DNA from 3 places in the Tistrella mobilis genome. Region 3 is predicted to be linked to each of the others. Evidence: riboswitches for the same ligand, from Rfam matches in the RefSeq annotation. Region 3 holds a riboswitch; each other region holds the start of a gene.

Region 1 (10,395 bases), 2.3 Mb from region 3:
GCGGCGAGACCGTGGAAATCGCGATCTCGCCCGCCGGTGCCGGGCTTGACGGTTTCGACTGGCGATTGAGCATGGCGATGGTTGCCACTGACGGTCCGTTCTCGATCTTTCCCGGCATCGACCGGTCGCTCGCGGTGCTCCAGGGGGCGGGGATGGAGCTGTCGGTTGCAGGTGTGGGCCATTGCCGCCTCGATCCCGCAGCCGAACCCTTCGCCTTCCCCGCCGACCGACCCACCACCGCCCGGCTGATCGACGGGCCGATCACGGACCTCAACCTGATGACCCGGCGGGCGGGTTTCGCCCACGAGATGGAGCGGATGCGGGTGGCCGGCCCGGCAGATCTGGCGGTGGTGTCCGAAATCGTGCTGCTGCTCTGTATGGAGGGTCAGGTGGGCGTGCAGATCCGGGGCGAGACGGTCGATCTTGCGCCGCTCGATGCCCTGCTGATCGACCGCCGCGGTCTGGCCGAGGCCGGAGGCGTCGATGGTGACGGCCTGCTGATGGTCTGCCGGATCTGCGAACGCACATCGGCCTGAGGCATGGGTGCGTCTCGGGGGGGCGAACCTCCTGACAGGTTTCTGTCACGCCCCGTGGCAGAATGCCGGTTCCAGCACCACCGAACCGCGCCCGGATGCCATGACCGATACCGCCCAGCCTGCACTCAAAGACATCTTCGACCGTGCCCGGATCGAAGCGATCGCCGGTCATCTGGCCGATCTTTCGCTGGCCTTCGATCGCGCGCGCTTTCTGGAAGCGGCCCTCCGCGACCTCGACGGTCTGGCCCTCATGGCCCGGCTCGGTCAGGTCAGCGAGGCGATCCACCTGGCCCTCGATCTGCCGGTGGACCGGGCACTGGATGTGCTGCGCGGGCTGGCACCGCGGATGGGATCGGGCTTCGCCACTCTGATCCTGCCCGATTGGGTGGCGCGGTTTGCCGCCGACGACACGGATCGGGCGCTGGATGCGCTTGCTTTCTTCACCCGGTTCGGTTCGTCGGAATTCGGCATTCGCCCCTTCATCCGCCGGGAGCCCGCCCATGTGCTGGCGGTGATGACCGGCTGGACCGCGGATGCGTCCGACCATGTCCGCCGCCTGGCGAGCGAGGGCGCGCGGCCCCGCCTGCCCTGGTCTTTCCGGCTGGAGGCGGTGATGGCCGATCCGGCCCTGACCTGGCCGATCCTCGACCGGCTGAAGACCGACCCTGCGATCTATGTCCGCCGCTCGGTCGCCAACCACCTGAACGACATCTCGAAGGATCATCCCGACTGGCTGCTGGATCGGCTTGCCGGCTGGGATCGCGATCATCCGCATATCGCCTGGATCATCCGCCACGGCCTGCGCAGCCGGATCAAGGCCGGTGATCCGCGGGCGCTGACGCTCGTGGGCGCCGACCGGCCCGCGGACGTGCGGATCGCGGCGGCGGCGGTCACGCCGGCACGGATCCGCCCGGGTGATCGCATCACCCTGGCCGTGGATCTGGTCTCGACCGCGCTGACCTCGCAGCGGCTGGTGATCGACTATGCCATCGGCTATGTCCGTCCGACCGGTATTTCGCGCAAGGTCTTCAAGCTCCGCACGGTGGATCTCGCCCCCGGCGAACGGCTTCAGTTCTCCCGCTCCCAGGTGATCCGCGACTTCTCCACCCGCCGCCATCATCCCGGCCATCATGCGGTGGAGCTGCTGGTCAATGGTGCGGTGCTGGCCACCACCGGCTTCGATCTCGTGGGCTAGCGGCTCAGCCGCTCCATCAGCGCCATGGCGGCCGCCGGATTGGCGGGTTTGAAGCCCGAAATCACATAGAGAAAGACATCGCGTGGTGTCGGTTTGGCTGGCGGTCGCTCCACCATCGAACCCGTCGGGGTAGACGCGGCCGCGCCAGGGCTCGAAGGTCCAGCCGCGGCCCTCATCATCACCCGCACTCATGCTCAAGGCGATGGTGCAGGTGGCGGCCAGGTTCCGGGATGCGGCGCCGGGTCGCAGGCCTGCCTTGTAGGTTTTCCAGTCGGGCGGCGTGAAAAAGAGCGATGACGTCACCTGAGGGAGCGCCTTCCATGTCCGCGCCGAAACGGTTGCTGATCGCCTTTCTTGTCGTTCTGCCCGGCCTCTGGCTCGCCACCGGGCAGATCTTTCAGGTACCCGCGGAGATTTTCGCCATCCGCCCGGCGATAATGCAAGGCACCGGCATCCTGGCGATCGGTGCGATGAGTCTGGCTCTGGTGCTGGCGATGCGGCCGGTGCGCCTTGAAGGCCTGCTCGGCGGGCTCGACAAGGGCTACCGGCTGCACAAATGGCTGGGCATCACGGCGCTGATCTCGGCCGTCATCCATTGGCTGTGGGCCCAGGCGCCGAAATGGGCGGTGGGCTGGGGGCTGCTCGACCGGCCGGCGCGCAACCGGATACCGGTCGAGCCGGGGACGTTGGAGGCAACCCTGCGCAGCTGGCGTGGCTTTGCGGAAAGCGTCGGCGAATGGGCGTTCTATGCGGCGGCGGCCTTGATCCTGCTGGCACTGATCCGGCGCTTCCCTTATTGCCGGGTCTTTCAGGTCCACCGCCTGCTGGCCCTGGCTTATCTGGTGCTGGTCTTCCACGCCGCGGTGCTGTTCACCTTCGATCAATGGACCCAGCCGGTCGGCATCGTGGTGGCGGTGCTGCTGGCGGCCGGCACGGTCTCGGCGGTGCTGGCCCTGTTCGGCCGGATCGGGCTCAGCCGGCGCGTCGCGGGCCGCGTCTCCCGCCTGGTGCATGATCCGGCCGCCCGGGTGCTGGAGGTCGATCTGGCACTTTCGGGCAACTGGCCGGGGCATCGGGCGGGGCAGTTCGCCTTCGTCACTTTCGATGCCGCCGAAGGGCCGCACCCTTTCACCATCTCTTCTGCCTGGCGCGGTGATGGCCGGCTCCGTTTTCACGTCAAGGCGCTGGGGGATCATACCCGGACCCTGCCTGGCCGGTTGAAGCAGGGCGATGAAGTGACTGTCGAAGGGCCATATGGCCGCTTCGATTTCGTCGACCGTCATCCGGCCCAGCTGTGGGTCGCCGGCGGCATCGGCATCACCCCCTTCCTCGCCCGGCTGGAGGCATTGGCAGCGGCACCAGAGCCGCGGCCGGTCGATCTGATCTATTGCGCGGCGGTGCCGGCACCGGATTTCGTCGCCCGGCTCCAGGCGCTGGCGATGGCGGCCGGGGTGCGGCTGCATGTACTGGCGAGCGGCCGCGACGGCCGGCTGGATGCTACCCGCCTGGCGCGGCTGGTGCCGGACTGGCGCGAGGCTTCGATCTGGTTCTGCGGCCCGGCCGGATTTGGTCGCAGCCTGCGCCGCGGGCTCGAACGGCTTGGCCTTGCCCGTGGCCGCTTCCATCAGGAAGCCTTCGAGATGCGCTGATCCGGTTTGGGCATATCCGGTGCCAGATGCCGGGTGAGCATGGCCACCAGTTCGTCGTGCAGAGCCGCGGGCAGGTGGTCGTGCCCGTCGGCAAGGGCACCGTGGATCACGGCCTCGATGCTTCGTTCCACCAGTACCGCGAGCACGGCGGGATCACGGCCGTGGGCAAGGGGCAGGGTGGCGATCCAGGTGGCAATGTGGGTGGTGATCGCGGCTGAGACATCCCTGATCCGGGCCAGGTCGCCGATCCGTGGGACCTGCTCGTTCAGCACCCGGTGCAGCGTCGGGTGCAGGCGATGGGCATCGGTTGCGGCCTCGACGATCATCGCCACCCCTTCGGCCGGCAGTGTGCCGGCCAGCCGCGGTGCCAGCTCGTCGAACACCGCCTGCAGGGCCGTGGCGTGGCGGTCGATCAGCGCCGCGATCACGGCCTCCTTCGACGGGAAGTACTGGTAAAGCGAGCCGACGCCCACGCCCGCTGCCTCGGCGATCCGGGTGGTGGTGGCGCGGTCGAAGCCGTCGCGCACCAGAATGTGAGCGGCGCCGTCCAGGATCGCCTCGACCGTGGCGCGCGATCGGGCCTGAACCGGCCGTTTCCGCGGGCTGGTAGCGGGGGGCGCAGGCGGCATCGGCGGGGCTCCGGATGCGAATTCAGAAAGCGAAGGAATCTTCGTATTCTGAAGGCGACCGATCAAGCCCCGATGAGAGAGGTGCCCTGATGAAGCCGGCCGTGTTCTCGATCGCCCAGGAACTCGCGACACTGGTGCCGGGCGGCGATTTCCGCCTGCTCGACCACCATCTGGCCGACGGGCCGGTGATGGCGGGGGTGATCCGCATCGACGCCGACAGTGTGAAAGGCTTCTGGGAGCGCCATGACGGCGGTGACGAAATCCTGGTGATCCTGGCCGGTCGCGCCACCTTCACCATCCGCTCGGCCGATGGTGACATGCGGCTGGAGGTCGGGCCGGGCGATGCCCTCTGTGTGCCAAGGAGCATGGCGCACAATGCGGTGCTGCACACGCCTGCCCTCGACATCCTGTTCTTCACGCCCCGGGACGGCAGCGCCGCCTGGACCGACGATCCGTCGATCACGCCCCGTCATTGAGGCCGGCGGCTGCGGCCGCGAGCCAGGCGCGCACGGCCGGATCCTCGGCAAGACCGATGGCGCGGGCATAGGCGGCGCGGGCGGATGCCATATCGCCCGTTGCCGCCAGCAGATGGGCCCGAAGCGCCCAGGCCGGCTGATACTCCTCAAGTCCTGCGACGGCATCGAGGGCATGGAGGCCGCGGACCGGGCCGGCCGTTCCGGCAAGCGCCGCGGCGTGGCCCACGGCGGCGCCGGCGGACGGGGCGATTGCCATCAGGGCCTTATAGAGGGCCAGGCGGATGTCGGGGCCGGGTTGCGGCCGGCCGGCGGGGTCGGCGCGTGCGTTATGGGCGGACTGGATCGCCGCCTCCAGCTGATAGCGGCCGGGGCGCCCCAGGGCTGCGGCTGCGGCCAGCTGGGCTTCGGCCTCGGCGATCAGATCCGCCCGCCAGAGCGTGGTGTCCTGAAGATCGATCGGGACATAACGGCCGGCGTCGTCGCGCCTTGCCGGGCGGCGTGCCTCGCAATGGGCCATCAGGGCCAGAAGACCGCGCGCCTCGGCCGCGGACGGCATCAGCTCCACCAGCAGCCGGCCCAGCCACAGGGCCTCGCCGGTCAGGTCGGCCCCGCGGGTATCGCCGCCGGCCACCATCTCCCAGCCGGTACCGAAGGCGGCGTAGACGGCATCCAGCACATGGCTCAGCCGTTCCGGCAGATCCTGCGGCTCGGGCAGCTCAAAGCCGATGCCGGCGCTCCGGATCCGCGCCTTGGCCCTGACCAGCCGCTGCCCCATGGTGGCCGGTGCCACCAGAAAGGCCGATCCGATCCGGGCGGCATCCAGCCCCAGCACCGCCTGCAGCATCAACGGCGCGCGCATCTCGGAGGCGATCGCGGGATGGGCGCAGACGAACAGCAGGGCCAGGCGGTCGTCGGGCAGGGGGCGCGCCGCCATCGCCGCCTCCTCCGCCTCCCCCGCCAGCAGGGTCAGGGCCGGTTCGGCCGCCCGGCGCACGGCCCCGTGGCGCAGGGCATGGGTGATCCGGCGGCGGGCGACCGTGGCGAGCCAGGCCTCCGGCTCCCGCGGCACACCCTGCCGGGGCCAGAGGTCCAGCGCGATCCGGAAAGCATCGGCCACGGCATCCTCTGCCGCGGCGAGGTCGCGGAACCGCGCGGCCAGGAAGGCGACGAGGCGGGCACGGGACTGCCGTGCCGCCGCCTCGACCGCCCTGTGTGCCACGTCGGGGCCGGTCACGCCCCGCCTCCGGGTTCCTGCATCGGCGGCATCACCGGCCGCAGCTCTACGGCCCCCTGTGCGGCCGCCGGGCAACGCGCCGCCCAGTCGAGTGCCGTGTCCAGATCCGGCACGTCGATCACGAAATAGCCGGCGAGCTTTTCCTTGGTGTCGGCGAAGGGGCCATCCTGAACCTGGCGGCGCCCGTCCGTGATCCGCACCGTGGTCGCCGTTTCGGGCGGCAGCAATCCGTGGCCGTCCTGGACGATGCCGGCAGCCTGGATCGCCTGGACATAGGCACCCCAGCCCCCCCAATAGGCGTCGGCCTCGGCCGGATCCTGCTGCTTCGCCAGGGCCTCCGCGGTCTCGTAGATCACCATCATATACTGCATTGGTCGCATCCCTCATCTGTGGACGGCGCGCCCTGCCCGCACCCCGCGGGCTGCTCTCCCCCGTCCGGAATGATGAGCCCCGGGCAACGACGATTTCGACAGCGCCGTTGCGCTGCCCGACAAAAATTTCCGGAGAGAATATCCGGCGCCGATCCCGTCTTCCGGCCGGCGACTTGACACCCGATGCAACCAGGGATCAGAATCACACCCCATGAAGGTCCGCCTTTCGCTCCGGATGGGGGAGGGCGGTGTAAAAGGGAACATGGGTACGGGTGCAATGCGCCCGGGAGCCATGGCTGCCCCCGCAACTGTAGGCGGAGAGTTTGTCGCCCGCCCGGGACTTATGGTTTCGGGCTCTCAGGCCACTGGGCAACCGGGAAGGCCGGCGACGGATGGTGACCCGCAAGCCAGGAAACCTGCCTTCACATCTGACAGGGCCACTCTCCGAACGGGGTGTTCGGATGGGGGCGGGGTCCCCGGAACCTGCCGGGATTTCTCCGAAGGCCTTGCCGCACGTGGCCAACGCCTTCGGAGGATCGGCCCTTGCATATTATGGAAGGCTATCTGCCGGCGACCCATGCCGCCCTCTGGGCGGCGGTCTCGGCACCCTTCGTCATTCACGGAGCCCGCCGGATCACCCGGCTGGTCCGCGAAACACCGGAAGTGAAGCTTCTGCTGGCGGCATCCGGTGCCTATGTTTTCGTGCTCTCGGCGCTGAAACTGCCATCCGTCACCGGCAGCTGTTCACATCCGACCGGGACAGGGCTGGCCGCAACCCTGTTCGGCCCCACGGTCACCGCCGTGCTCGGCACCATCGTGCTGCTGTTCCAGGCTTTGCTGCTTGCCCATGGCGGGCTCACCACCCTTGGCGCCAACGTCTTTTCCATGGCGATCGCAGGACCTTTCGTTGCCTGGGGGCTGTTCCACGGCCTCACCCGCATGGGGGCCGGGGCGGCGCTCGCGATCTTCGTGGCGGCGACACTGGGTGATCTTGCGACCTATGTGGTGACCTCGCTGCAGCTGGCGCTCGCCTTCCCCGATCCGGCCGGCGGCATCGCCGGGGCGGCATCGAAGTTCCTGGGTATTTTCGCCCTCACCCAGGTGCCGCTCGCGATCAGCGAGGGGCTGCTGACCGTGGTGGTGTTCAACATGCTCGGCCGCTACAGCCGCTCGGAACTGAAGGCGCTGGATCTGTTCCGCGGGCGGGTGGCGTCATGATGAAGCGCAATCTGATCCTGCTTGCCCTGGTCGTGATGCTGGCCATCGCACCGCTGCTGATCCACCCGCCCGGCACCGTGGAGTTCGCCGGAGCGGACGGTCAGGCCGAGCTGGTGATCGGCGAGATCGCACCCGACTACGAACCCTGGTTCCAGCCGCTTTGGGAACCGCCGAGCGGTGAGATCGAAAGCCTGCTCTTCGCCCTTCAGGCGGCGATCGGCGCCGGGCTGCTCGGCTATTATTTCGGCCTGCGCCGCGGCCGCCGCGATGCGGACCCGGCCGCGGACGATACTGCCGCGGCGCGCGCCGACAGGCCCCGCGCCTGATGCGGGCCATCGATCGTGCCGCGCAGACCAATCGCTGGCGCAGACGACCGGCTGCCGAAAAGGCCCTGATCTTCATCGGGCTGATGCTGGTCTCGCTGGTCGTGGCCGGCTGGATCGGCCAGATCGTGATCCTGCTGCTGGTCCTCTGCCTGGTGCTGGGGGCAGCACGGGTGGGGCTGCGGGATGTGCGTGCTGCGGCCGTGATGCCGGCCGGCTTCATCCTGGCCGGCACCGCCGTACAGATGATCACGCTTCACTGGGCAGGCGGGCCCGTGGTCGGCATCGCCGATCCCGACATGCTGTCCGCTGCCGCCTTCACCGGGCTGAGGAGCGTCACCTGTGTCGCCTGCCTGATCGGGCTTGCGCTCACCACGCCGCTCACCTCGCTGCTCCAGATGATTCAGCGTCGCGGACTCGCCCCCGACATCTCGGATCTGGCGATGATGATGTTCCGCATCGTGTGGCTGGTGCTGGACTGTCTGGAGACGGGGCAGCGTGCCCAGGCGGCCCGGCTGGGGCATGCCGGCTGGGGCCGGCAGATCCGATCGGGGGGCCGGCTGCTCGCCGGGCTTCTGCCGCGGGTGCTGGATCGGGCGCAGCGGATGAATGCCGGGCTTGCCGTGCGGGGCTATGACGGCCGGCTGCGCTTTGCCGGTGCCGAGGCGGTTGCCGCCCCGGCCCGGCTTGCCCTGCTCGCGGGCGGCCTTGTCTTTGCCGCAGCCGGCGCGGCCTGGATCGGCTGATGCTCGAAGCTCGGGATCTGGTTCATCACTATCCGGGCGGCGTCACGGCGCTCGATCATGTCGATCTGGTGATTCCGGCCGGCGGACGCCTGGCTATCCTGGGCGCCAATGGTGCCGGCAAGTCGACCCTGCTGCTGGCGCTGGCGGGCGCGATCCGCACCGATCGGGGGCAGGTGATCCTCGACGGCAGCCCGGTCACTCATGACCGCAAGGGATTGACCCGGCTCCGGCATCGGGTCGGTCTGGTGTTCCAGGATCCCGACGACCAGCTCTTTGCCGCAACCGTCGCCGAGGATGTAAGCTTCGGTCCGCTCAATCTTGGCCTGACCATGGCCGAGGCCCGGGGCCGTACGGCAGAGGCGCTGGATATGATGGGCGTTGCCCATCTCGCCGATCGTGCCACTCATATGCTGAGCTTCGGCCAACGCAAGCGGGTCGCCATCGCCGGGCTGCTGGCCATGCGGCCCGGTATCCTGCTGCTCGACGAGCCGACGGCGGGGCTCGATCCGGCCGGCGTCGATGAACTGATGCAGCGGCTGGATGCGGTGGCCGGCACCGGCACGGCCGTGGTCATCGCCACCCACGACATGGACCTGGCCAATGGCTGGGCCGATCGTATTGCCGTGTTCGGCCGCGGGCAGATCGTCCTCGACGGGCCGCCCGAGGCGGTTTTTGAGGATGAGGCGCTGCTGGCGGCGCTGGGGCTGCGCCTGCCGATGCTCCGCCGCCTGGCCGGCGAACTGGCAGCCCGCGGGCTGCTGAAGGCCGGCCCCCTGCCGCGGCGGCTGGAGGATCTGGTGGCCGCCTTGCCGGGGCACCGGTAAAGCGGCCCTAATGGCCGCCTGCGGCCTTCAACCGGCGGTGAAGCGTGGCGCGATGGATGCCGAGCAGACGTGCGGCGGCGCTGATATTGCCGCCGGTCCCGGCCAGGGCGCGGAAGACCGCGTCATCGGTGAGGGCACGCAGTGAGGCGGGGGCGGCCGGCGCAGCTGCCGGAGCGGCCGGAGAGGATGGTGCGGGCGAGGGTGGGGCGGCCTCGGCTGCTGCTTCGGCCTCTCCCAGGATTTCCTGCGGCAGGTCGGTCGCCTCGATGACCGCCCCGTCATCCGCCAGGGCGACCAGCGTGCGCAACAGGTTGGCGAGTTCCCTCAGATTGCCGGGCCAGCGGTGGCCGATCAGCCTTTGGCGCGCCTCGTCCGACAGCCGGATGGCCCGTGCGGCGGCGCCGGTGGCGGCGAAGACGGCATCCACGATCCCATCCAGCGGCTGACGGTCGCGCAGCGGCGTCAGGGTCACCGACAGGTGATTCAGCCGGTAATAGAGGTCGCTGCGGAAGCGCCCTTCGGCCACGGCTGTCTTCAGGTCCTGATGGGTGGCGGCGACCAGTCGGAAATCGACCTTGACCGGCTTGCCGGCGCCGAGCGGCAGGACCTCGCCATCCTGAAGCACCCTGAGCAGCCGCGCTTGCAGGCCGAGCGGCATGTCGCCGATCTCGTCCAGGAACAGGATCCCCCCTTCGGCCTGGCGGATGCGGCCGGTAGAGCCACGCTTTCGGGCCCCGGTGAAGGCGCCGTCCTCGTAGCCGAAAAGTTCGCTTTCAAGCAGGCCTTCCGGGATGGCGGCGCAGTTGACGGCGACCAGCGGCCGGCCGGCGAGGCTGGAGCGGCTGTGCAGCGCCCGCACGAACACCTCTTTGCCGGTGCCCGTTTCCCCCTGCAACAGCACCGGAATATCGGCATCGGTGGCGCGCACCGCGCGGGCGAGCAGGGCATCGGTGGCCAGGTCCCAGACCATGCCGCCGCGGATGGTCACCGCCTGCGCTTCGGCGACGGGGGCCGGGGCCGGGCGGCGGCGGGGCACCGCCGGGGCGGGGCGCGAGACGCGCAGATGCATCGGCACACCACCGGCACGGGTGTGCAGAAGCCGGGCTTCGCCGGTCATCGTTCCGTCGAACAGGGCTTCCCAGTCGGTTTCGCCGATCGTGGAGGCATCGACGCCGAGCAGGCCGAGGGCGATGC
Region 2 (10,395 bases), 910 kb from region 3:
CCGCATACCCGGCCTGCCCCGGATGGGGGGCCGCAACCGGCAGCACCGGACACAGCAACAGGTCATGGGCCCCGAACCAGCCGGCAAATGCGTCCCGCAGTCCCTGCACCGCCTGTTCCGCGGCGACGTACTCCGCCAGCGACGGCTCGGGCCGGGTGATGACATGACGGATCACCGGATGCACCTCGTCCACCCGCCCACCGACCACCGCCCGGAAGAGCGGGCCGATCTCGGGCGCGTGCAGCACCGCACTCACCTCTGTCCAGTCGTGATCCGCCAGCGCCGGAATACAGGACGGCGCCACCCGATGCCCGGCCGCCGCCAGGGCGTCGGCGGCCCCGCCGACCGTGGCTGCGATCTCGGGATCCACCGGGCCGAACCCCTCTGCCGCCATCCAGCCGATCCGCAGGCTGCGGGCATCGCCGCGCATCAGCGGCGCCGTCTGCACCGCATAGCCATCCGCACCATCCGGCCCCGCCAGCAGATCGAGCGCCAGCGCAAGGTCGCGGACACTGCGCGCCATCGGCCCGACATGCCACCAGCGCCGGAGCCCCGGCCAATGGCCGGTGGTCGGGATCCGGCCATGAGTCGCCTTCAGCGCCAGGATTCCGGTCATCGCCGCGGGTCCGCGCACCGAGATCGCCACATCGCTGCCCAGCCCCAGAGGCGACAGCCCGGCCGCGATCGCCGCCGCCTCGCCGCCGCTCGATCCGCCGGGGGTGCGGCTTCTGTCCCAGGGGTTGCGGGTCGGCCCTGACAGCCGGTTGTCGGTCTCGGTCCAGTACGAGAATTCGGGCAGATTGGTCTTGATCAGCGGAATGGCGCCCGCGGCCTTCAGCCGCGCCACCACGGTCGCATCGCGCCCGGGCACCCGGTCGGCGAACAGCCTGGAGCCGCGCCGGGTCGGCACACCCGCGGTGTCGATACAATCCTTGACCGAGAACGGCACGCCGTGGAGCGGCCCTGCCGCCTCTCCCGCCATGACCGCCGCCTCGGCCGCGCGGGCGGCGGCGCCGGCGGCCTCGGCCATCACCTCCACGGCGGCCCCCAGCAGCGGATCCAGCCGCGTGATCCGCTCCAGATGGGCTGCGACCACCTCGACCGGAGAGACCTCCCGGGCATGGATCATCGCGGCCAGCGCGGTCGCGTCCAGAAAACAAAGATCAGTGGCGTCCATGGCGGGGGCTCCCGGCAGTTGGTCACGGCCTGCCGATCCTGGGCCCCGTCATGCATCGCCACAATTCGCTTTGCGGCCGTCAGCCTTCCGGAAAGCTGAAGGCGCCATCGCCGCTCAGTCGGCGCTGCGCGTCATTTCCGCCCGCAGCCAGTCGCGCACCACCCGCACCGGCGGCGCCGGCCGAGGGCCGGTCAGCAGATGGATGCCGCGCGAACTCGGCACGCCGCAATCGAGCGGCGCCACCAGCCGCCCGCTCTCGATCCAGGGCCGTACCAGGTGATCCAGAGCGATGGCCACACCCAGCCCCTGGGCGGCGGCTTCGTACAGCATCTGCAGACTGTCGAAACCCCGCACCGGCGGCAGCACGGCGGGGTCGAGGCCCACCGCCCGCGCCCATTCGGGCCAGAATTCCGGCCGGTGGGCGGGGCCGAGCAGCGGCAGGTGCACCAGATCCTGCGGCCGATCCAGGCGCAGCGCCGGGCTGGCCACCACCACCACATGCAGCGGCATCGACGCGACCCGCATCACCCCCGGCCAGCCACCCTCCCCCAGGCGAAGCGCCAGATCGGCGGTGCCGGTGCCAGGCTCGACGCAGTCGGCCGAGCCGTGCAGATCAAGCCGGATGCCCGGATGGGCCGCCTGGAAGGCCGGCAGCCGCGGCAGCAGCCAGGTCATCGCAAGCGTCGGGATCAGGCTGATCCTGACCGCCCGGCAATCGGCCTGACGCGCCCGCCCGGTCGCCTGGCGCAGGGCATCGAGCGCCGGCAACAGCTCGGCGGCATAGGCGGCACCCCGGGCGGTCGGCACCACGCCGCGCGGCAGCCGCTCCAGCAGCGGGCCGCCCAGATGCTCTTCCAGGATCCGGATCCGCCGGCTGAGCGCCGGCAACGACAGCCCCAGCGCATCGGCGGCCGCGGTCAGGCTCCGCAGCTGTGCGGCGGCGGCGAAGGCCTCGATCGATCGGAAGGGTGGCAGGGGTTTCATCGGCGGCATCCGGATGCAGATCCAGGGACCTTAGCACCGCCCGTCGGTTTATCGAAGGCCGGCCGGACATGGACGGGGTATGCTGCCGGGCACGGAAACACCAGGGAGACCCCCGATGGCGCTGAAGAAAACCGTGAAGCAGATGGTGGCAGAGGCGACCGCCCGCATCCGCACCATCCCGATCGACGAAGCGAAGACCCTGCTCGACGACCCGGACACGCTGTTCGTCGACATCCGCGATGTCCGCGAGCTGGAGCGCGAGGGCATGATCCCCGGCGCCTTCCACGCCCCGCGCGGCATGCTGGAATTCTGGGTCGACCCCGAGAGCCCCTATCACAAGCCGGTCTTCGCTTCGGGCAAGAGCTTCGTGCTCTATTGCGGCGGCGCCTGGCGTTCGGCACTGGCGGCGGACACGCTCCAGCAGATGGGGCTTGAACCCGTCGCCCATCTGGAAGGCGGCTTCGGCGGCTGGAAGGCCGCAGGCGCACCGGTGGTGCCGCGGCCAGCCAAAGGCTGACCCTGGACCACGTCCGCCCGCTGGCTCAACTGCCCCGGGGCTTGGCCCGGTGGGTCGCGACCGCGCCGGTCGGATCCTCGGGCCAGGGATGCTTGGGATAGCGCCCGCGCAGTTCGGAGCGGACCTGGGCATAGCTGCCGGTCCAGAAGCCCGCCAGATCGGCCGTCACCTGAACCGGCCGGCCCGCCGGCGACAGCAGGTGAACCAGCAGGGCCACCCGGCCATCGGCGATCCGCGGGCCTTCGGCGGCCCCGAACATCTCCTGGAGCTTCACCGCCAGAACCGGTGGATCGCTGCCATAGTCCACGGCATGGCTGCGGCCCGAGGGCACGCTCACCCGCTCCGGCGCCGCCTGGTCCAGCCGGCTGCGCTGGCGCCAGTCCAGCAGCCGGAGCAGCGCGCCCTTGACATCGATCCGGGCAAGATCGTCCAGCCGCCGCACCCGCCCCAGATCCGGCCCCAGCCAGTCGTCGAGCGCCGCCAGCAGGCCGTCATCCGAGACATCCGGCCAGCCGGCCCCGGGCCCGTCGATCCGCGCCAGGAAGGCGATGCGGGCCCTGAGCGTCTTCGCCGCCTCGCTCCAGTCCAGCCGGTCGAGGCCCAGCCCCCGCACCCCTTCGGCCACTGCCGCGGCGTGATGCTCGGGCGCCAGCTTCGCCAGCGGCTTTGCATCGATGACCAGCTGCCCCAGCCGCCGTTCGCGCACCGCCACCAGGCCGCCGGATCGCGGATCGAATTCCACCCGGTCAACCGTGCGGATCTCGTCGGCGAAGCTCTCCACGATCTCCGCCGGGGCGATCCGGGCGGCGAGGAAGGCGCGGACATCGCCCCCGCCCTGCGTGCCGCCGCCCCCCTGGGTGCCACCGCCGGTCGCGGCGACCGCAAGCCAGTCCTCCGCCGCCAGCGGGTCGAGCGGGTCGAGCGCGACACCGCCGCCGCCCATCAGCCGGAAGACCGCATCGCGCCCGCGCGCCTGCGCCAGCCGTTCGGGATAGGCCAGCGCCACCAGCTGGCCGAGCGAGGGCGGCTCCGCCCCCTCCGGCACCTGCGGCTTCGGCAGCCGCCGCTCCAGCGCCCGGGCGCCGTCGCGCAGCCGGGCCAGCGTGCCGCGGTCGATCACCGCCCCGTCGGCACCGCCCAGCGGGTCGCGGCCTTCCGCCACCAGGATCATGCGCCGGGCAAGATCGGCATCGGCGCGGGCGCGTTTGAACGGATCGCGTTCGGCCAGGATCTGCGCCAGACGCGCGGCCTCGCGCCCGGCCCCCCGCCGCGCACCCTCGATCGCAAGATGGGCCAGCCGCGGATGAAGGCCGAGTTCGGCCATGGCCCGGCCGTGACCCGTCACCCGGCCGGCCTCGTCCAGGGCGCCCAGCCGGCGCAGCAGCTCCCGTGCCTGGCTCCAGGCCGCCGTCGGCGGATGATCGGCGAAGGCCAGCACCCGCGTGTCGTCCACGCCCCACACCGCAAGTTCCAGCGCCAGCGGCGCCGGGTCGTCGACGGTGATCTGCGGGGCTGCGAACCCTGCCAGCGCCCGGGTCTCCGCCTCGGGCCAGAGCCGGAGACAGATGCCCTCGGCGACACGGCCGGCGCGGCCGCGGCGCTGCTCGGCCTCGGCGCGCGACACCCGCATCGTCTCCAGCCGGCTCATGCCGGTCGAGGGGTCGAAACGCGGCCTCCGGGCGAAGCCGCCATCGATGACCACCCGCACGCCCTCGATCGTCAGGCTGGTCTCGGCGATCGCGGTCGCCAGCACCACCTTGCGGCGCCCGGGCAGCGACGGCCGGATCGCCCGGTCCTGCGCCTCGGCGGTCAACTCGCCCGCCAGCGGCAGGATGTCGACCGCAGGGCCGCCGGCGCCGGCCAGCAGTTCGGCCGTGCGCGCAATTTCTCCGGCGCCCGGCAGGAAGGCCAGGATGTCGCCCGGCTCCGCCGACAGCATCCGTCGCACCGCGCCCGCCATCGCAGGGGCCAGGTCGCGCAGCTCCGGCCGGCGGTCGTCATGGATCACCGTCACAGGGAACATCCGGCCCTCGGCCCGCAGCCGCTCCGCCCCGCCGATCAGCGCCGCCACCCGTTCGGCATCCAGGGTCGCCGACATGGCGATGAGGCGGAGATCCGGGCGCAGCGCCTGTTTCGCTTCCAGCGCCAGCGCCAGGCCCAGATCGCCGTCCAGGCTGCGCTCGTGGATTTCATCGAAGATCACCGCGGCCACACCCTGAAGCTCGGGATCGCCCTGGATGCGGCGGGTGAAGATGCCCTCGGTCACCACCTCGATCCGGGTCCGGGGCCCGACCTTCTGGTCCAGCCGGACCCGGTAGCCCACCGTCTCTCCCACCGCCTCGCCCAGCATCGCGGCCATGCGCGCCGCCGAGGCGCGGGCCGCCAGCCGGCGCGGCTCCAGCATCAGGATACGCCCCTCCGCGGCCCAGGGCGCGTCCAGCAGCATCAGCGGCACCGCGGTGGTCTTGCCGGCGCCGGGCGGCGCCTCGATCACCAGATCGCGGCCGCAGTGGAGGGCCTCGCGGATCGGGCGGGCAAGCTCCGCCACGGGCAGGGACCGGATCGCGCGGGCGATCCGGTCGGGCAGTGAGAGATCAGGCAGGGGCGCGTCCGGCGTCAAGACAGCTTCAGTCTTCCAGGAAGAAGTCGATGGTGGTCACCACCCGCACGGTTTTGGTCACCTGCCGGTTCTCGGGCATGTTCGGGATGTCGGTGGCGGGCAGGATCTGGAACAGGCCCTGAGAGGCGTTGCGGATTGCGCCCACATGGCTGCCGCTGTCGGTCGCGAACTGCGCCGCACCGTCGCGGGCATTGGCGGTCGCCTCGGCGATCATCCCGGGCTTCAGGTCGTTGAGCCTGGTGAAGATATAGGACGGGCCGCTGCCCCAGGCGCCCATCTCGTTGGACAGCACCACACCGGCCTCGACCAGATCGCCCACCTTCTGCGAGGCCGCCTCCACCTTGTCGACATCGGTGGTCCGCACCGACACCGTCTGCGCCACGATATAGCGCACCTCGACCGGGCCCGAGCGATAGAGCTGCGCGTTCTGGTCGGTCACCTCCAGGCTCAGCATCTCGATCGTATCGGCCGGCAGGCCGGCATCGGTGAAGAAGCGCTTCACCGTCTCGGTATCGCGCTTCAGCTGGCCCAGCACCTCGTTCAGATCGTTGCCCGAGGCGACATAGCGCAGCGACCAGACCGCCAGATCGGCCTTCACCTCGCGCTCGGCCAGGCCTTTCACCTGGACGGTGCGGTTGCCGAGCCGCGCCTCGACCACACCCTGGCCGACCAGCCAGCCGCCTGCGGCGATGCCCACCGCGATCACCGCGGCACCGGCCAGTCCCAGAACGTCCATACGCATCGGCAGATCTCCTGCGCAGAAATTCGGCCCCGCGGGTGTTGCGGACAGCCGTCGTCCCTCCTGCGCCGGAGCCTGCGACGCGGCGCGGCCGGCGTCAAGCGCGGCAGCGACACCATACCGACACGGGGTGGCCCCATCCGGCCGGCCTGACATCACCCGCTCACAGCCCGGCCCGGCTTCATCATCATCTACCAGTATTCGAAGACCAAACCTCACATTATTATGCCACAGCGCAGCACCTAACAATTTTCGCCCAAGTTCCCAGATCATTGAGGAAGGCAAGAGAACTTGCCGGATCGCCGAACACAGGAGTAATTGACCATGTTCAAGTCCATGCGCGGCACGACCTCGGCTCTTGCGATCCTCATCGGTCTGGGTGCCGTCCCCCTCGCGGCCGGCAGCGCACTGGCACAGGCCACCTCGCCGGGCGCGGCCCCTGCGGAACAGCAGGCCCCTGCCGGCAGCGGTATGGGCTCGGGCGGCAGTATGGGTTCGGGCAGCGGCGCCGCAGCCCCGTCGGGCGCCATGCCTGCGACCCCGCCGGCCGGCGGTGGCGACAGCGCCGAGGCCGAGGATCCGCAGCCGGCGGATACCCTGCTGTCGAACGACACCGTCGTACGGACCCCGGATGGTGATGAAGTGGCCGAACTTCAGGGCGTGATCTTCGGCACCGACGGCCAGATCACCCATGCGGTGCTCGCCTATGGCGGCGTGCTGGGCTTCGGCGCCAAGGAAGTCATGGTGCCCTGGGATCAGTTGAAGGCCGAGCCGGCCGAGCAGGCCCTGATCGCCTCGGTGACGCCCGAGCAGCTGGAGCAGATGCCCGCCTTCAAATCGCAGGAGGCCGTCAAGAGCGACGCCGACGCGGCCACCGGCGCCCAGCCGATGAGCACCACCCCGGCGCCGACCACCGCCCCCTCGGGCGGCTGATCCAGGCCGGACATGACCAACGACCATGACTGACTGACGACGGTCTTCCCCTGGACCATCGACGTTTCCTCCCGAACGTCTCCCTGCCTGATCACTTCGGGCGCCATCCTCCCCCCGCGGGGATGGCGCCCTTTTTTCGTGCCGCTTGCCCGGCCGTGCCCCGATCTCTATGGTGCCGGGCGACGGTGCCGGGCGGCCTTTCCCTGAAAGGACGCCGGCGAAGAGGGAATGCGGTGCGGCGCCCGGGCGCCCAGGCCGCAGCTGTACCCGCAACTGTAGGCGGTGAGCCCGCTCCCATTTCAGCCACTGGCGGTATTCCGCCGGGAAGGCCGGGGGTACGGGCCTGGACCCGCAAGCCAGGAGACCTGCCGTCGCCACCCCGCGTATCGCGCGGTCGTCGGGCGGGCATGACCGGCGGCAGGGACATCCGGGCAGGATCCGGCCATCCCGTTCGCGTCGGTGCGCCAGCCATCGCGGGACAACGCCAGACCCATGACCGACGCCGTCCGCCTGCTTCTGCTCGGCACCGCCCTTGCCGCCGCCGCCAATGCCGTACCTGCCTTCGCCGCAGACGAGGAAGACCGTCAGAGCCTGACGCCTCTGGTCGTGACGGCCACCCGCACGGCGGTCGACCCCGCTACCCTTGGCAGCTCGGTAACGGTGATCGACGGCGACGAACTGCGCCGCGCCGGTACCGTCTTCGTGGTCGATGCGCTCCGCCGGGCGCCCGGCGTGTCGTTCAGCCGCACCGGCGGCCCGGGGGCCGCCACCAATCTGCGCCTGCGCGGCACCGATGACAGCCAGACCAAGATCCTGATCGACGGCGTGGAGGTGAACGACCCGGCCAGCGCCAGCGGCGCCTTCGACCTCGGCCGGCTGCTGGCCGATGACGTCGACCGGATCGAGGTGCTGCGCGGCCCGCAAAGCGCGCTCTACGGCGCCGATGCAATGGGTGGCGTGGTCAACATCGTCACCCGCCGCGGCCTGCGCAATGGCGGCACCGGCGTCGAGGGCGACGCCTCGGCGGAATACGGCGCCTATCGCAGCCGGCGGCATTCGGCGGCGCTGCGCGGTGCCGGCGCGCGTTGGGACGGCGCCGTCTCGATCGTCGACTTCCGCACCGAGGGGTTCTCACGCCTGGAAGGCGGGCGGGAGGATGACGGTTTCACCGGTACCCAGATCGGCCTCAGCGGCGGGCTGGCCCTGAGCGATCAGATCGCGATCGAGGCCACCGGCACGGCCGCCCGCACCTCGGCCGATTTCGACCCCGCACGCAAGCCCGAGGCACCGGGCGAGAACGAGGCCGACAGCCTGAGCGGCCGGGTTGCCGCCATCGCCACCCTGTTCGACGGCCGGGTCGAGAACCGCACCACCCTCTCGGGCTCGCGGCTCGACCGCAGCTCCAAGGATCCGACCTCGCGTTTTTCGGTCCGCACCGATTTCGACGGGCGGCGCACGGGCATCGAAAACCAGACCGACATCACCGTCGACGGCCATGACGACGTGGCCACCATCGGCCTCTCGCGGGAGCACGAGGCCGCCTCGATCGGTGATGCGAAGGCGGCCGGCGATCCGGTGGTCAACACGCTTTCGGCCGATGCCGACACCACCGCGATCTTCGGCCAGTACCGCGCCGGGCTGTGGGACCAGCTCTATCTGACCGCCGGCCTGCGCCGTGACGACCATTCGGCCTTCGGCGCCGATACCACCTGGCGCTTCACCGGCGCCTGGATCGTGCCCGGCACCGGCACCACGCTGCGTGGCAGCTGGGGCACCGGCTCCAAGGCACCGTCGCTCTACCAGCTCTATCACCCGACCTATGGCGATGCGGATCTGGAGGTGGAGAAGAGCCGCGGCTGGGACGTGGGTATCGAACAGCGCCTGATCGACGATGCTCTGACCCTGGGGCTCACCTGGTTCCGCAACGACATCCGCAACATGCTGAGCTTCGATTCCGCCGCCAGCCGCTATCGCAACACCGCCCGCGCCCGCACCGAGGGGCTGGAAGCGACGGCAAAGGCGGCGCCGGCCGACTGGCTCACGCTTCAGGCGGCCTATACCTATCTGGAGACCACCGATCTCGAAACCGGCACGGCCCTGCCACGCCGTCCGCGCCACACCCTGTTCGCGGCCGCCGATGTCTATCCGCTCGACGGTACCCGGATCGGCATCGAGGCGTCCCATGTCGGCGCGCAGATCAACTCCGCCAGCCGGCCGACCAAGATCCGCCGCTATACCATCATGGGGATCAACGGCGACCAGCGCCTGACCGATACGGTCACCGCCTATGCCCGGCTCGACAACGTCTTCGACGTCGACTATCAGGAAGTGGACGGCTACGCCACCCCTGGTCGAAGCCTTTATGTCGGCCTCCGGGTCGCCTTCTGACACTGGGAGACGCCGCTGATGGCACGCTGTCTGATGGTGATGGGCACCGGATCCGATGTCGGCAAATCGCTGCTGGTGGCGGGGCTGGCCCGCATTGCCGTGCGCCGCGGCCTCAAGGTCCTGCCCTTCAAGCCCCAGAACATGTCGAACAATGCCGCCGTCACCGCCGATGGCGGCGAGATCGGCCGTGCCCAGGCCCTGCAGGCCCGCGCCGCCGGGGTGCCGCTTTCGGTCGACATGAACCCGGTGCTGCTGAAACCGCAGACGGATATCGGCGCCCAGGTGGTGGTGCAGGGCCGGATGGCCGGCACGGCACGCGCCGCCGAATATCGCGGCTGGCGCGACCGGCTGATGCCGAAAGTGCTGGAAAGCTTCGCTCGCCTCGCCGCCCGATCCGATCTGGTGCTGATCGAAGGGGCGGGCTCGGTGTCGGAGGTCAATCTGCGCGCCGGCGACATCGCCAATATGGGCTTCGCGACCCGGGTCCGGGCGCCGGTGGTTCTGGTGGGCGACATCGACCGCGGCGGGGTGATCGCGCAGATGGTCGGCAGCCATGCACTTCTGCCGGAAGATGAGCTGTCGCTGATCAAGGGGTTCATCATCAACCGGTTTCGAGGCGATGTCCGCCTGTTCGACGGCGGCCTGACTGAAATCGAGACCCGCACCGGCTGGAAGAGTTTCGGGGTGGTGCCCTGGCTGCCCGCCGCCGCGCGGCTGCCGGCCGAAGATGCGGTGGCGCTGGACACGCCGCGCGATCCGGGGCCCGGGGGCCTGAAGATCGCCGTGCCGATGTTCGCCCGCATCGCCAATTTCGACGATCTGGACCCGCTGAAGCTGGAACCGCAGGTGGCGCTGACCATGGTACCGCCCGGCCAACCCCTGCCGGTGGCCGATCTGGTCGTGCTGCCCGGCAGCAAGGCGACCATCGCCGATCTCGCCTTCTTCCGTGCCCAGGGTTGGGATGTCGATCTTGCCGCCCATGTCCGCCGCGGCGGTCGGGTGATCGGCATCTGCGGCGGCTATCAGATGCTCGGCCG
Region 3 (10,395 bases):
ACGCCAGTTCGCGCAGGTCCCCATCGGTTCTCAGGAAGCGGTCCTTCAATGCCTTCACCAAATCATCCGGGGGTGAATCGGCTATGAAATGTCGGGAAAACCTCCAGGCGACATGAGCGGCTGTAGCTGGTGACGATGCAAGATAGTCAAGAAGATCATCAAGTTCTTTGGCACCGTTCTCCTTGATCACCTTGCCCATAATCTTTTTATCACCTGGTTCATGATAGGCGGGGTCAAAAAACACCCGGACGGCCGCCTCTCCCGGGCGGGTTTCGGCACGCCACCCGGAAAGTATTTTTGCAACTTCCCGAACGTCTCGTTGGGTATATCCACCATTGACCCCCAGGGTATGCAGCTCTAGAAGCTCCCGAGCATAATTCTCGTTCAAGCCAGCATTCCTTCGACGACCGACTTCTGATCGGGGTCCAACGGATGTCAGATTATCAAGATACCATATCATAGCGGGATGTCGGGCGGTTGCACCAAGCATATCCCTGAAGCGTCCCAGTACATGGGGGCGGATTGCATCGGCCTCGTACCAGTCCGCGAGCCCAAGGATCATGAGCTTCGATACCGAGATGTTGAAATGGTCAAACCAGTACCGTGACAATCTTTCCGCAAAAGGGGTGGATGTTGATATACCTCGTGCAATACGCGAATCGCGCGCACGGTTTATAAACGCTTCCCGCTTGCGCGAGATCACCTTTGCGTCACCATCGCCTTTTTTAGGAAAAAGGATGTTCAGACGTTCCTGTAAAGATGGAATATGATATGATGATATTCCATCATTTGTCGCAATTTGCTGTGCCACCCAACCTCGAGGATCCCTTCCCATCTCGTGGATCATACCGGGTGTCACCCCCAGCCCGAAGCGGGTAGCGGCAACGACCTGCCCTTCCATCAGCATACCGATGCCCCCATGGGAACCTGCCTGACAATTTCAAGGCTAGCAGGAATTGCGAAGCGGTTGCGATGACGAATCGATGGCATCGCCCTGTGTCGGCGAAGCATTCTTATTTCCGTTTCGCATCGGCCGGTTCCGGGTGCTAAACATGTCCCGGAACAGCCGATCGACGGAGAATACGATCCCATGTCCGGTGAGCGCATCTATCTCTACGACAGCACGCTGCGCGATGGCGCGCAGACCCGTGGCGTTGATTTCACCGCGGCCGACAAGGCCGCGATTGCGCGTGAACTGGACCGGCTGGGCATCGACTATATTGAAGGCGGCTGGCCCGGGGCCAACCAGACCGACGATGCCTTCTTCGGCGATCTGCCGCGGATGCAGCGGGCGCGGATCTCGGCCTTCGGTATGACCCGGCGGTCGGGGCGTTCGGCCGAGAACGATCCCGGGTTGTCTGCCGTGCTGAATGCGCCGGTCCAGGCGGTCTGCCTTGTGGGCAAGAGCTGGGATTTTCAGGCGACCGTGGCGCTGGGGGTCGATCTCGACGAAAACCTGCGCATGGTGTCGGACAGCATCGCCCATGCCGCCCGGGTCAAGGCCGAGGCGATGTTCGATGCCGAGCATTTCTTCGACGGCTACAAGGCCAATCCCGACTATGCGCTTTCCTGCATCAAGGCGGCGTATCAGGCCGGCGCCCGCTGGGTGGTGCTCTGCGACACCAATGGCGGCACGCTGCCGCACGAGATTGAGGAGATCGTCTCCCATGTGGCGACGATCGTGCCCGGCGACCGGCTGGGCATCCATTGCCATGACGACACCGGCAATGCGGTCGCCAACAGTCTGGCGGCGGTCCGCGCCGGGGTGCGCCAGATCCAGGGCACGCTGAACGGCCTGGGGGAGCGCTGCGGCAATGCCAATCTGGTGACCCTGCTGCCGACCCTGATGCTGAAGATGGGGTATGTGACCGGCGTGGACGAGGCCGGGCTTGCCCATCTGACCAGTGTCAGCCGCGCCTTCGACGAGCGGATGAACCGTGCCCCCAACATCCACGCGCCCTATGTCGGTGCCGCCGCCTTCGCCCATAAGGGCGGGCTGCATGCGAGCGCGGTGCTGAAGGATCCGCGCGCTTACGAGCATATCCGCCCGGAGCAGGTCGGCAATCAGCGCCATGTCCTGGTCTCGGACCAGGCCGGCCGGGCCAATCTGCTGGCGCGGCTCGCCGAGATCGGCATCGAGGTCGACCCGTCGGATCCGCGCCTGCCGACCCTGCTGGAGCAGGTGAAGGCCAACGAGCATATGGGCTATGCCTATGACGGCGCCGAGGCGAGCCTGGAACTGCTGGCCCGCCGCGCCCTGGGCGAGGTGCCGGAATATTTCCGCCTGCTGTCCTTCCGGGTGATCGACGAGCGCCGCTACAACGCTCGCGGCGAGCTGGTGACCCTGTCGGAAGCGACGATCAAGATCTCGGTCGGCGGTGTGCCGGTGATGGCGGTGGCAGAAGGCAACGGCCCGGTCAATGCGCTCGATACCGCCCTGCGGCGGGCGATCGCCCAGACCTATCAACCGGTGCGCGACATGCGGCTGGTGGACTATAAGGTCCGGATCATGTCGGCCCCTGACGGCACCGGCACCGATGCGGTGACCCGGGTGGTGATCGAAAGCGCCGATACCGCCGGCGACCACTGGTCGACCGTCGGCGTCTCGGCTAACGTCGTCAATGCCTCTTACGAGGCGCTGGCCGACGGCATCACCTGGCGGCTCTATCGGGCCGGCGTGTCGGTGCAGGCGGCGGCAGAGGTCGCGGCGGCCAACAGCGTCGCCTGAGGGCACGTCGTCCGGCGGCCGCTTCCCTTCGCAGCAACAAGATATATGAGCGCATGACCGACCAGTCCGAGCAGCGGCCGCCCAAGGCGGCTGCCACCCGTGGCATTGAAGGTGCCGTCGGCAGCCAGGCCGCCATCATCCTGGTGAACACCCAGATCGCCGACAATATCGGCTCGGCTGCACGGTCGATGCTGAATTTCGGCCTGACCGATCTGCGCCTGGTGGCTCCGCGCTGCGACTGGCCGAGCGAGCGGGCGCGGGTTCTGGCCTCTGGCGCCGATGCGGTGCTCGACAACGCCCGGGTCTATGCGACGGTGGCGGATGCGGTCGCCGATCTGGATTTCGTGGTGGCTTCCACCGCGCGACCGCGCGACATGGTGAAACCGGTGGCGACGCCCGCGGCGGCGGCCGCCCGCATGCGCGGCCATGTCGAGGCCGGTGGCCTGGTCGGCATCCTGTTCGGGCCCGAGCGCACCGGGCTTGAGAATGACGATGTGGCGCTGGCCGATCTGATCCTGACCGTGCCGCTCAACCCGGCTTTCGCCTCGCTCAACCTGGCTCAGGCGGTGGCGCTGGTCTCTTATGAATGGTTCACCGCGCGCGACGAGACTGTGCCGGTGCAGCTCGACCTCGGCCGCTATGGCCGGGCGAGCAAGAAGGAGATCGACGCCTTTCTGGAGCATCTGGGCCAGGCGCTGGACTGGTCGGGGGTGGTGCGGAACCCGCAGATGCGGCCGACCATGCTCCGCAATCTGCAGGCCATGTTCCTGCGCGCCGACCTGACCGGGCAGGAGGTGCGTTCGCTGCGCGGCTTCCTGCACGGGCTGATGATCCGCGGCGCGCGCGACGAGGAACTGGCGGCCTTCCCCTCCTATCGCCGCCGCCGGGAAGCGCTGGACGTGGCCGATGCCTCCGCGGCCGTGCCCGGTGCCCGCCGGTCTTCCCGTCGCGGTCGTCATGCCGAAGCCGAGGCGCGTGCCGAGGCCCTGCGTCTGCGCCCGGGTGCCGGCGATGCGCTGATCGTGACCGACCCCCAGTATGATTTCATGCCCGGTGGCGCGCTGGCGGTGGCCGGCGGCGACGAGATCGTGCCGGTGATCAACCGGATCGGGCGGCTGTTCACCGAGGTGGTGCTGACCCAGGACTGGCACCCGGCCGGCCATGCCTCTTTCGCTTCCAGCCATGCCGGCAAGGCGCCGTTCCAGACCGTGGAGCTTGCCTATGGCACCCAGGTGCTGTGGCCCGACCATTGCGTGCAGGGTACCCGTGGTGCCGGGCTGCATGACGACCTGGACCTGCCCCATGCCCGGCTGATCATCCGCAAGGGTGACGATGCCGCGGTCGACAGCTATTCGGCCTTCCTCGCCGCCGACCGGCGCAGTGCCACCGGGCTTGACGGCTATCTGCGGTCGCGCAGCGTCAAGCGGGTCTTCGTCTGCGGGCTCGCCACCGATTTCTGCGTGGCCTGGACGGCGCTCGATGCCAGGGCCGCCGGTTTCGAGGTGGTGCTGGTGGAAGATGCCTGTCGTGCCATCGACACGGACGGCTCGCTGGCGCGCGCACGCGCCGAAATGACGACGGCGGGCGTGCGCTTCGCATCGGCCGACGATCTCTTCATCTGATCCTCACCCCCGCAGCGCTGCTGCCGGGGGTGTTGCACTGCGATAAAATAATATGTTATATCATAACAAATAATCAGGAGGACGGGGTGCTTGACCTGTCATGGGTCGCTCCACTACCGTCATCCGCGACGGTTCCCTTCGGGGATCAAAAGGGAACGGGGTGCAGGCGATGATCCGCCTCATGCCCCGGCTGCCCCCGCAACTGTAGACGGCGAGCCGGCCGTCAGCGATGCCACTGGTTGCCCCGTATGGGGCGCCGGGAAGGCGACGGACCGGCGATGACCCGTAAGCCAGGAGACCTGCCGTCATTCGTGGTCACGCGCGTGCCCATCGGTCGGGGTGTATCGATGGCGATCCGGGAGGCTCCGTCCGCCCGGGTCCGGCCTGCGGTGACGTGCCACGCAGGTGAGGCCCCGAATGTCCACCCTGTCCGAGGCGGCAGCGCCATCGGCTGCTACAGGCTCTCCGCCGGTGCCGCTGCCGGCCCCCTGGGCCGATCCCGATGCCGCCTTCTTCGCCGACCAGCTCGCCCGGTCGGACTATGCCCGCAATCTGGGCGATACGCTTCGTGCGCTTTACGGCGGCCGGCCGCGCAGCCTGATCGATATCGGCGCCGGCTCGGGACTGCTCGGCCAGGCCGTGATCGCCCGCGGCGGGCGCTGGTGCGCGATCGAGCCCAATGCCCATATGCGCGGCCGGCTGGCCGGGCTTGCCGAGGCGCGGCCCGACCTGTCGATCGAGATCCGCGACGCCGTCTGGCAGGAGCTTGCGCCATCCGATCCGGCGGTGCCGGCCGATCTGGTCCTCTGCGCCAATATTCCGGGGCCGATCGGCCAGGCCCGTGCGCTGCATGCCCGGACCCGGCCGCTCGGCCGGATGCTCGCCTGGATCGTACCGGCCCAGGCGGGGCCGCGCAGTTGGTGCCTGTCGGGTTTTCTGCCGGCGCATCTGCATGGCGAGGACATCACCCCGGGCGACCGGCTGGCGCTCGACGAATTGGGAGGCGACCTCGCGCCCGACACGGTCCATCTGGTGCCCTGGACCTTCCGGGCAGTCTTCCCCGACCGGGCTGCCGCCCGTGCCCATATGCTCGACCATCTGGGCCGCCGTGGCCATGCGGTCGACAATCTGGAAGCGCGGCTCGATCGCCATCTCGATCTGGCCCTCGTCGAGGGCGGCGACGGTGTGATTGCCGAGGCGCCGAAGCTCTCCGCCGTCTTCCTCTGGCACGATTGACATCATAAAAAACGGATCGTCAGCCCATGCGCATCCCCTCCCTGCGCCGGCCCGCCCTTGGCGTGCTGGCCGTGACCTGCTCCGTTGCCCTTCTTCCCGATCTGGCCTTCCCCAAGGGCGCACGTGCCGAAGACGCCACCGAACTCGACCGGATGCTGATCACCGCCCAGGGCCGCGATGAGCCTCGCGCCCGTGCCGCCGGTACCGTGCAGGTGATCGACACCGCCACCCTCCGGCGGTCGTCGGCCCGGTCGGTCACCGACCTGCTGGCCGAGAATGCGGTTGGCTTTTTCAGCGACTGGAGCCCGGGTCAGACCTCGTTCAACATCCGCGGCGGCGCGACCGACGGCCAGGGCCGCGACTGGCGCAGCCAGGTGACGGTGCTGATGAATGGCCGCCGTGCCGGCACCGCCAATCTTTCCAAGCTCTCGCCCGATGACCTCGACCGGATCGAGATCATCCGCGGCCCGGCTTCGGTGATCTATGGCGCCCAGGCGATCGGCGGCGTGATCAACCTCGTCACCCGCAGCGGTGCCACCGAGGATGCGGGCAGCGAGATCACCGCGCGTGCCGGATCTTTCGGTCTGGCCCGCGGCCATGCCGCCAATGCCGGCGGCATGGCCGGATTCGATCACTATATCGGCATCGGCGGCGGTGTCTCCGACGACTACCATACCCCCGAGGGGCAGCTCGCCAACACCGCCTGGAAACGCGGTGGCGGGCTGGCGGCGCTCGGCTTCGAGAACGAGGATGTCGGGCGCATCGACCTGACGCTCCGCACCGACGGTGTCTATGATGCCGGCTTCCGCGGGTCGCAATGGGATGTGGACAACACCGATGACCGGCGCAACGCCTCGCTCGATCTCGCCTGGGACACCGAATTCGGCGGCGGGCTGGGGCTTGCGGCCCAGGCCTATGCCGTGCGCGATGTCGACAGCTTCCATTGGGGATCGGAACGGCAGCGCAGCGGCGCCCCCGGCTTCTCGGTCGACGACAACCGCCGCCAGCTCGACGTGCTGGGGCTGAAGCTGGCGCCGCGGCTGGCGGTGGATGACGATACCGATCTTCTGTTCGGCATCGATGCTGAAACCGCGAAACTGCGCAGCGACCGCTTCCGCCAGTCGGTTTCGGGCGGGACCACCTCGCAGGTGCCGCCCTACGACATCAACCAGGACACCGAGGATTTCGGTGTCTATGGCGAGGGCGTGCACCGGGCCTTCGACGATGCGCTGACCCTGCGCGGCGGCGCCCGCTGGACCTATGGCCGGGTGTCGACCAGGGCCACGCCCAACCAGCCGCTGCTGGTGGCGCGCACCGAAAGCTGGGACGACGTCACCTGGAGTGTCGGTGCCGCCTGGGCGGCCTGGCCGACGGTGACCCTCAGGGCCGGTGTCGCCACCGGCTTCCGCGCGCCGACCGGTACCGAGCTTGCCGCGGATTTCACCGCCGTCGGCGGCGGCCGCACCTTCGGCAATCCGGATCTGGACCCCGAGCGCAGCCTGCAATACGAAATCGGTGCCGCCCATGCCGACGGTCCGCTGTTCCTGGATCTGGCATTGTTCCAGAACACCATCACCGACCGCATCACCACCGTCACCACCGGGCCGAATGAGCAGACCTACGCCAATTCGGCCGGTGACGCAGTGATCCGCGGGCTGGAGCTCCAGGCGGCCTATGACATCGCCCGCCGCCTGGGCTGGGACGGCTGGACCCTGGTGGCGCGCGGCTCCGGCGTGTGGAATTTCGAGATGCGCGACAAGGGCGCCGATGCGGCGCTGACCGGTCCCTATACCGATAAGCTTCAGCGCATGCACGAAACCCAGGCGGCGCTCGGCATCACCACCGGCCAGCCGGGGGTGTGGAGCCTGACCACCACGGCGGTCTTCCGCGGCCCGCTCTACTACGATACCGAAGAGAGCCTGGTGGCGGGGGCCGAGCCCGACAGCCGCTATGTTCATCGCAAGGGATCGAGCTGGCTGATGAACCTGCGCGGCGACTGGTTCGTGACCGAGACCCTCACGCTGTTCGCCGGCGTCGACAACCTGTTCGACGTCAACGACCACCCGCTGTTCATCGCCACCGACACCGTGCCGTCTCTGGGGGACCCGGTTTCGTCCAATGGCGGCGGCACCGGCAACAGCCAGGCGGGGCGGGCGGCCTATATCGGCCTGACCTATCGCTTCTGATGGGACGGCTGCCCGGCCTGCTGCTGCTGGTTCTGGCCTGCATCGCCGCCATGCCGGCGGCGGCGGAAGAGGGCTGGCCGCGGCGGGTGACCGATGCGCTGGGGCGCGAGGTGACGATCCCGGCGCCGCCGCGCCGGATCGTCGCGATCTTCTCCAGCAATGTCGAAATGCTGGCCGCGATCGGTGCGGGCCCCGACATCGTGGCGATCGAGGCCTGGACCCGCTGGCCGCCCGACCTTGTGGCCCGCACCGCCCGGGTCGGCGGCCGGCTCGGCTTCTCGGTAGAGGCGATCGCACGGCTCGGCGCCGATCTGGTGGTGATGACCCCGGCGCGGCAGGCGGCGGCGGCGCTGGTCGATCCGCTCGGCCGGATCGGCATTCCGGCCCTGGTGCTGACCCATGACCGTCTGGAGGACATTCTGGCCAATATCCGCCGGCTGGGGCGCGCCACCGGGCGTGAGGCGGCGGCCGAGGCCGTCGCCTCCGGCATGGGCGCGCGGATCGATGCGCTGCGCATCTGCCTGGCCGGTCGGGCGCCCGTGCCCGTTTATATGGAGACCGGCAGCGACGAACGCGGCGCCGCCTTCACCATCCGCGATGCCACCTATACCGGCGACATCCTGCGCGCGGCCGGCGGGATCAGCGTCTTCGCGGGCCGCGACCGGCTGGGGCGGGTATCGGGAGAGGCAGTCTGGCGGGCTGACCCGGAAAGGATCCTGATCGCCGGTTCCGCCGATCGGGTGCCCGCCCTGATGCGGCGCCCGGGCTGGGAGGGGATCCGTGCCGTGCAGGCCGGCCGGGTCGATGCGGTTTCCCGCGCGCTGCTGCTGATTCCCGGACCACGGGTGGTGGAGGGGGCGGAGATGCTGGCCCGCCTGCTCCACCCCGATGCCGTTGCCGAAGACGGCACCTGTCATACAGCTGCGGAGGGCGGCAAATGACGACGCGGACGGCCTTCGGCGCCCTGATTGCCCTGCTGCTGGCCGCGATCCTGGCGGGGCTCTGGCTTGGAACCGAGCCGGCGCGGCTTGCCGATCTGGCGGCGCTGGCCCGGGGTGAGGACGACCCCTTCACGCGGCTGCTGCTGGCCTGGCGGCTGCCGCGGGTACTGGCGGCGGTGGCGGTCGGCGCCTGTCTGGGGCTGGCGGGGGCGATCTTCCAGGGCGTGTTCCGCAACCCGCTGGCGGAGCCCTGGCTGCTGGGCACCGCCCCGGGCGCGGCCGTCGGTGCCGCGATCGCCCTTCTGGTGCCCCTGCCGGTCGCACCCGGTCTGGCGCTGCCGGTGCTGGCCGTCGCCGGTGCCTGGGGTGCCACCTGGGTGGTGATCGCGGCGGCGCGTGTCGCCGGCATCGCCGATGTTACCGGTGTGCTGCTGGCGGGGGTCGCGGTGGCGGCCGCACTCGGCGCCGTGCGCGGCTTGATGCTGCTGGCGCTTTCCGACGACACGGTCAACCTGCAGGTGGTGATGAGCTGGACCATGGGCGGCATCCATACGCCCGACATGGCCGGGCTCGGCCTGCTCTGGCTGGCGACGCTGGGCGCGCTCTTGCTCGCCCTGATACTGGCCCCCGGCCTCGACCGGCTGGGGCTGGGCGACGAGGCGGCGGGCGCCATGGGCCTGAATGTCCGCCGCTTCACCGAACTCGCCGTGCTGGCCGGGGCCGCGATCACCGCGATCGCGGTGGGTTGGGGCGGCCTCGTCGGGTTCGTGGGGCTGATGGTGCCGCATCTGGCCCGGCGGCTGGTCGGCCCGGCCCATCATCTGCTGCTGCCGGCCTCCGCCCTTGCCGGCGGGGCGCTGGTTGCGATCTTCGACGGTCTTGCCCGATCCCTGCTGCCGCCGGCCGATCTGCCGCTGGGTCTGTTGACGGCGCTGGCCGGGGCGCCGGTCTTTCTGCTGCTGCTCGGCCGGGCGCGGGGAGGGGTGCGATGACCGCGGCGGGCCTGGCCCTCGACCAAGTGACGCTCCGTCTGGGCGGGCGGGTGGTGCTGGATGATCTGTCGCTCGATGTCCGGCCCGGGGAGCTGCTGGCCCTGGTCGGCCCGAACGGCTCCGGCAAGACCACGGCGCTGCGCATGTTGACCGGCGCGCTCATGCCCGATGTCGGGCGGGCCCTGATCGACGGCCGATCGGTCGCCGGGCTTGGCCGGCGGGCGGTGGCAGGGCGGATCGCCCATCTGCCGCAAGGCTTTCGCAGCCACTGGAACCTGACGGTGCGTGATCTGGTCCGGCTGGGGGCGGCCCGCGGGGCAGGGTGGTGGCAGGCGGGCCGGCCGGCGGCGCCTGATCCGGCCCTCGACCTCGGCGACCTGCTGGATCGGCGGCTGGACGATCTGTCGGGCGGCGAGCGGGCGCGGGCGGCGGTGGCCTGGGCGCTGGCCGCGCCGGCCGGTGCCCTGCTTGCCGACGAGCCGGCGGCGGCGCTGGATATCGGCCACGCGCTGTCGCTGATGCAGCTGTTCGAAAGCTTGCGTGGATCGATGACGGTGGTTGTGGTGTTGCATGATCTGGGCCTGGCCCTCGCCCATGCCGACCGGGTGGCGGTGCTGGCGAAGGGGCGGCTGCTGGCTCTGGACCCGCCCGCCGCCGTGCTGCGAAACGGGGCGATCGAAGCGGCCTTCG

Evidence for each region. Region 3 has a riboswitch for cobalamin ahead of P7L68_RS18900 (class I SAM-dependent methyltransferase). Riboswitches for the same ligand answer to the same signal wherever they lie in the genome.
Region 1: linked by a shared signal. The riboswitch ahead of P7L68_RS07190 (energy-coupling factor ABC transporter permease) and the one ahead of P7L68_RS18900 (class I SAM-dependent methyltransferase) in region 3 are both predicted to bind cobalamin.
Region 2: linked by a shared signal. The riboswitch ahead of P7L68_RS14780 (TonB-dependent receptor plug domain-containing protein) and the one ahead of P7L68_RS18900 (class I SAM-dependent methyltransferase) in region 3 are both predicted to bind cobalamin.

Annotation. Positions count from the first base shown of each region.
Region 1 is NZ_CP121017.1:298,416-308,810, forward strand. Features, by position in the region: gene P7L68_RS07150 (HutD family protein) at 1-536, shown strand, start outside; gene P7L68_RS07155 (DNA alkylation repair protein) at 637-1,731, shown strand; partial or broken gene P7L68_RS07160 (DUF72 domain-containing protein) at 1,728-1,874, opposite strand; gene P7L68_RS07165 (ferric reductase-like transmembrane domain-containing protein) at 2,052-3,380, shown strand; gene P7L68_RS07170 (TetR/AcrR family transcriptional regulator) at 3,356-4,009, opposite strand; gene P7L68_RS07175 (cupin domain-containing protein) at 4,099-4,485, shown strand; gene P7L68_RS07180 (RNA polymerase sigma factor) at 4,469-5,719, opposite strand; gene P7L68_RS07185 (YciI family protein) at 5,716-6,090, opposite strand; cobalamin riboswitch at 6,289-6,529, shown strand; gene P7L68_RS07190 (energy-coupling factor ABC transporter permease) at 6,634-7,308, shown strand; gene P7L68_RS07195 (energy-coupling factor ABC transporter substrate-binding protein) at 7,305-7,634, shown strand; gene P7L68_RS07200 (CbiQ family ECF transporter T component) at 7,634-8,377, shown strand; gene P7L68_RS07205 (energy-coupling factor ABC transporter ATP-binding protein) at 8,377-9,201, shown strand; gene P7L68_RS07210 (sigma-54-dependent Fis family transcriptional regulator) at 9,209-10,395, opposite strand, start outside.
Region 2 is NZ_CP121017.1:1,981,652-1,992,046, reverse strand. Features, by position in the region: gene P7L68_RS14810 (amidase) at 1-1,177, opposite strand, end outside; gene P7L68_RS14805 (LysR substrate-binding domain-containing protein) at 1,292-2,161, opposite strand; gene P7L68_RS14800 (rhodanese-like domain-containing protein) at 2,277-2,678, shown strand; gene hrpB (ATP-dependent helicase HrpB) at 2,704-5,298, opposite strand; gene P7L68_RS14790 (SIMPL domain-containing protein) at 5,306-6,040, opposite strand; gene P7L68_RS14785 (PRC-barrel domain-containing protein) at 6,362-6,970, shown strand; cobalamin riboswitch at 7,137-7,358, shown strand; gene P7L68_RS14780 (TonB-dependent receptor plug domain-containing protein) at 7,463-9,358, shown strand; gene P7L68_RS14775 (cobyric acid synthase) at 9,377-10,395, shown strand, end outside.
Region 3 is NZ_CP121017.1:2,890,724-2,901,118, reverse strand. Features, by position in the region: gene P7L68_RS18920 (DUF1800 family protein) at 1-907, opposite strand, end outside; gene cimA (citramalate synthase) at 1,091-2,728, shown strand; partial or broken gene P7L68_RS18910 (RNA methyltransferase) at 2,782-3,537, shown strand; gene pncA (bifunctional nicotinamidase/pyrazinamidase) at 3,721-4,350, shown strand; cobalamin riboswitch at 4,463-4,672, shown strand; gene P7L68_RS18900 (class I SAM-dependent methyltransferase) at 4,768-5,586, shown strand; gene P7L68_RS18895 (TonB-dependent receptor) at 5,613-7,772, shown strand; gene P7L68_RS18890 (ABC transporter substrate-binding protein) at 7,772-8,713, shown strand; gene P7L68_RS18885 (FecCD family ABC transporter permease) at 8,710-9,705, shown strand; gene P7L68_RS18880 (ABC transporter ATP-binding protein) at 9,702-10,395, shown strand, end outside.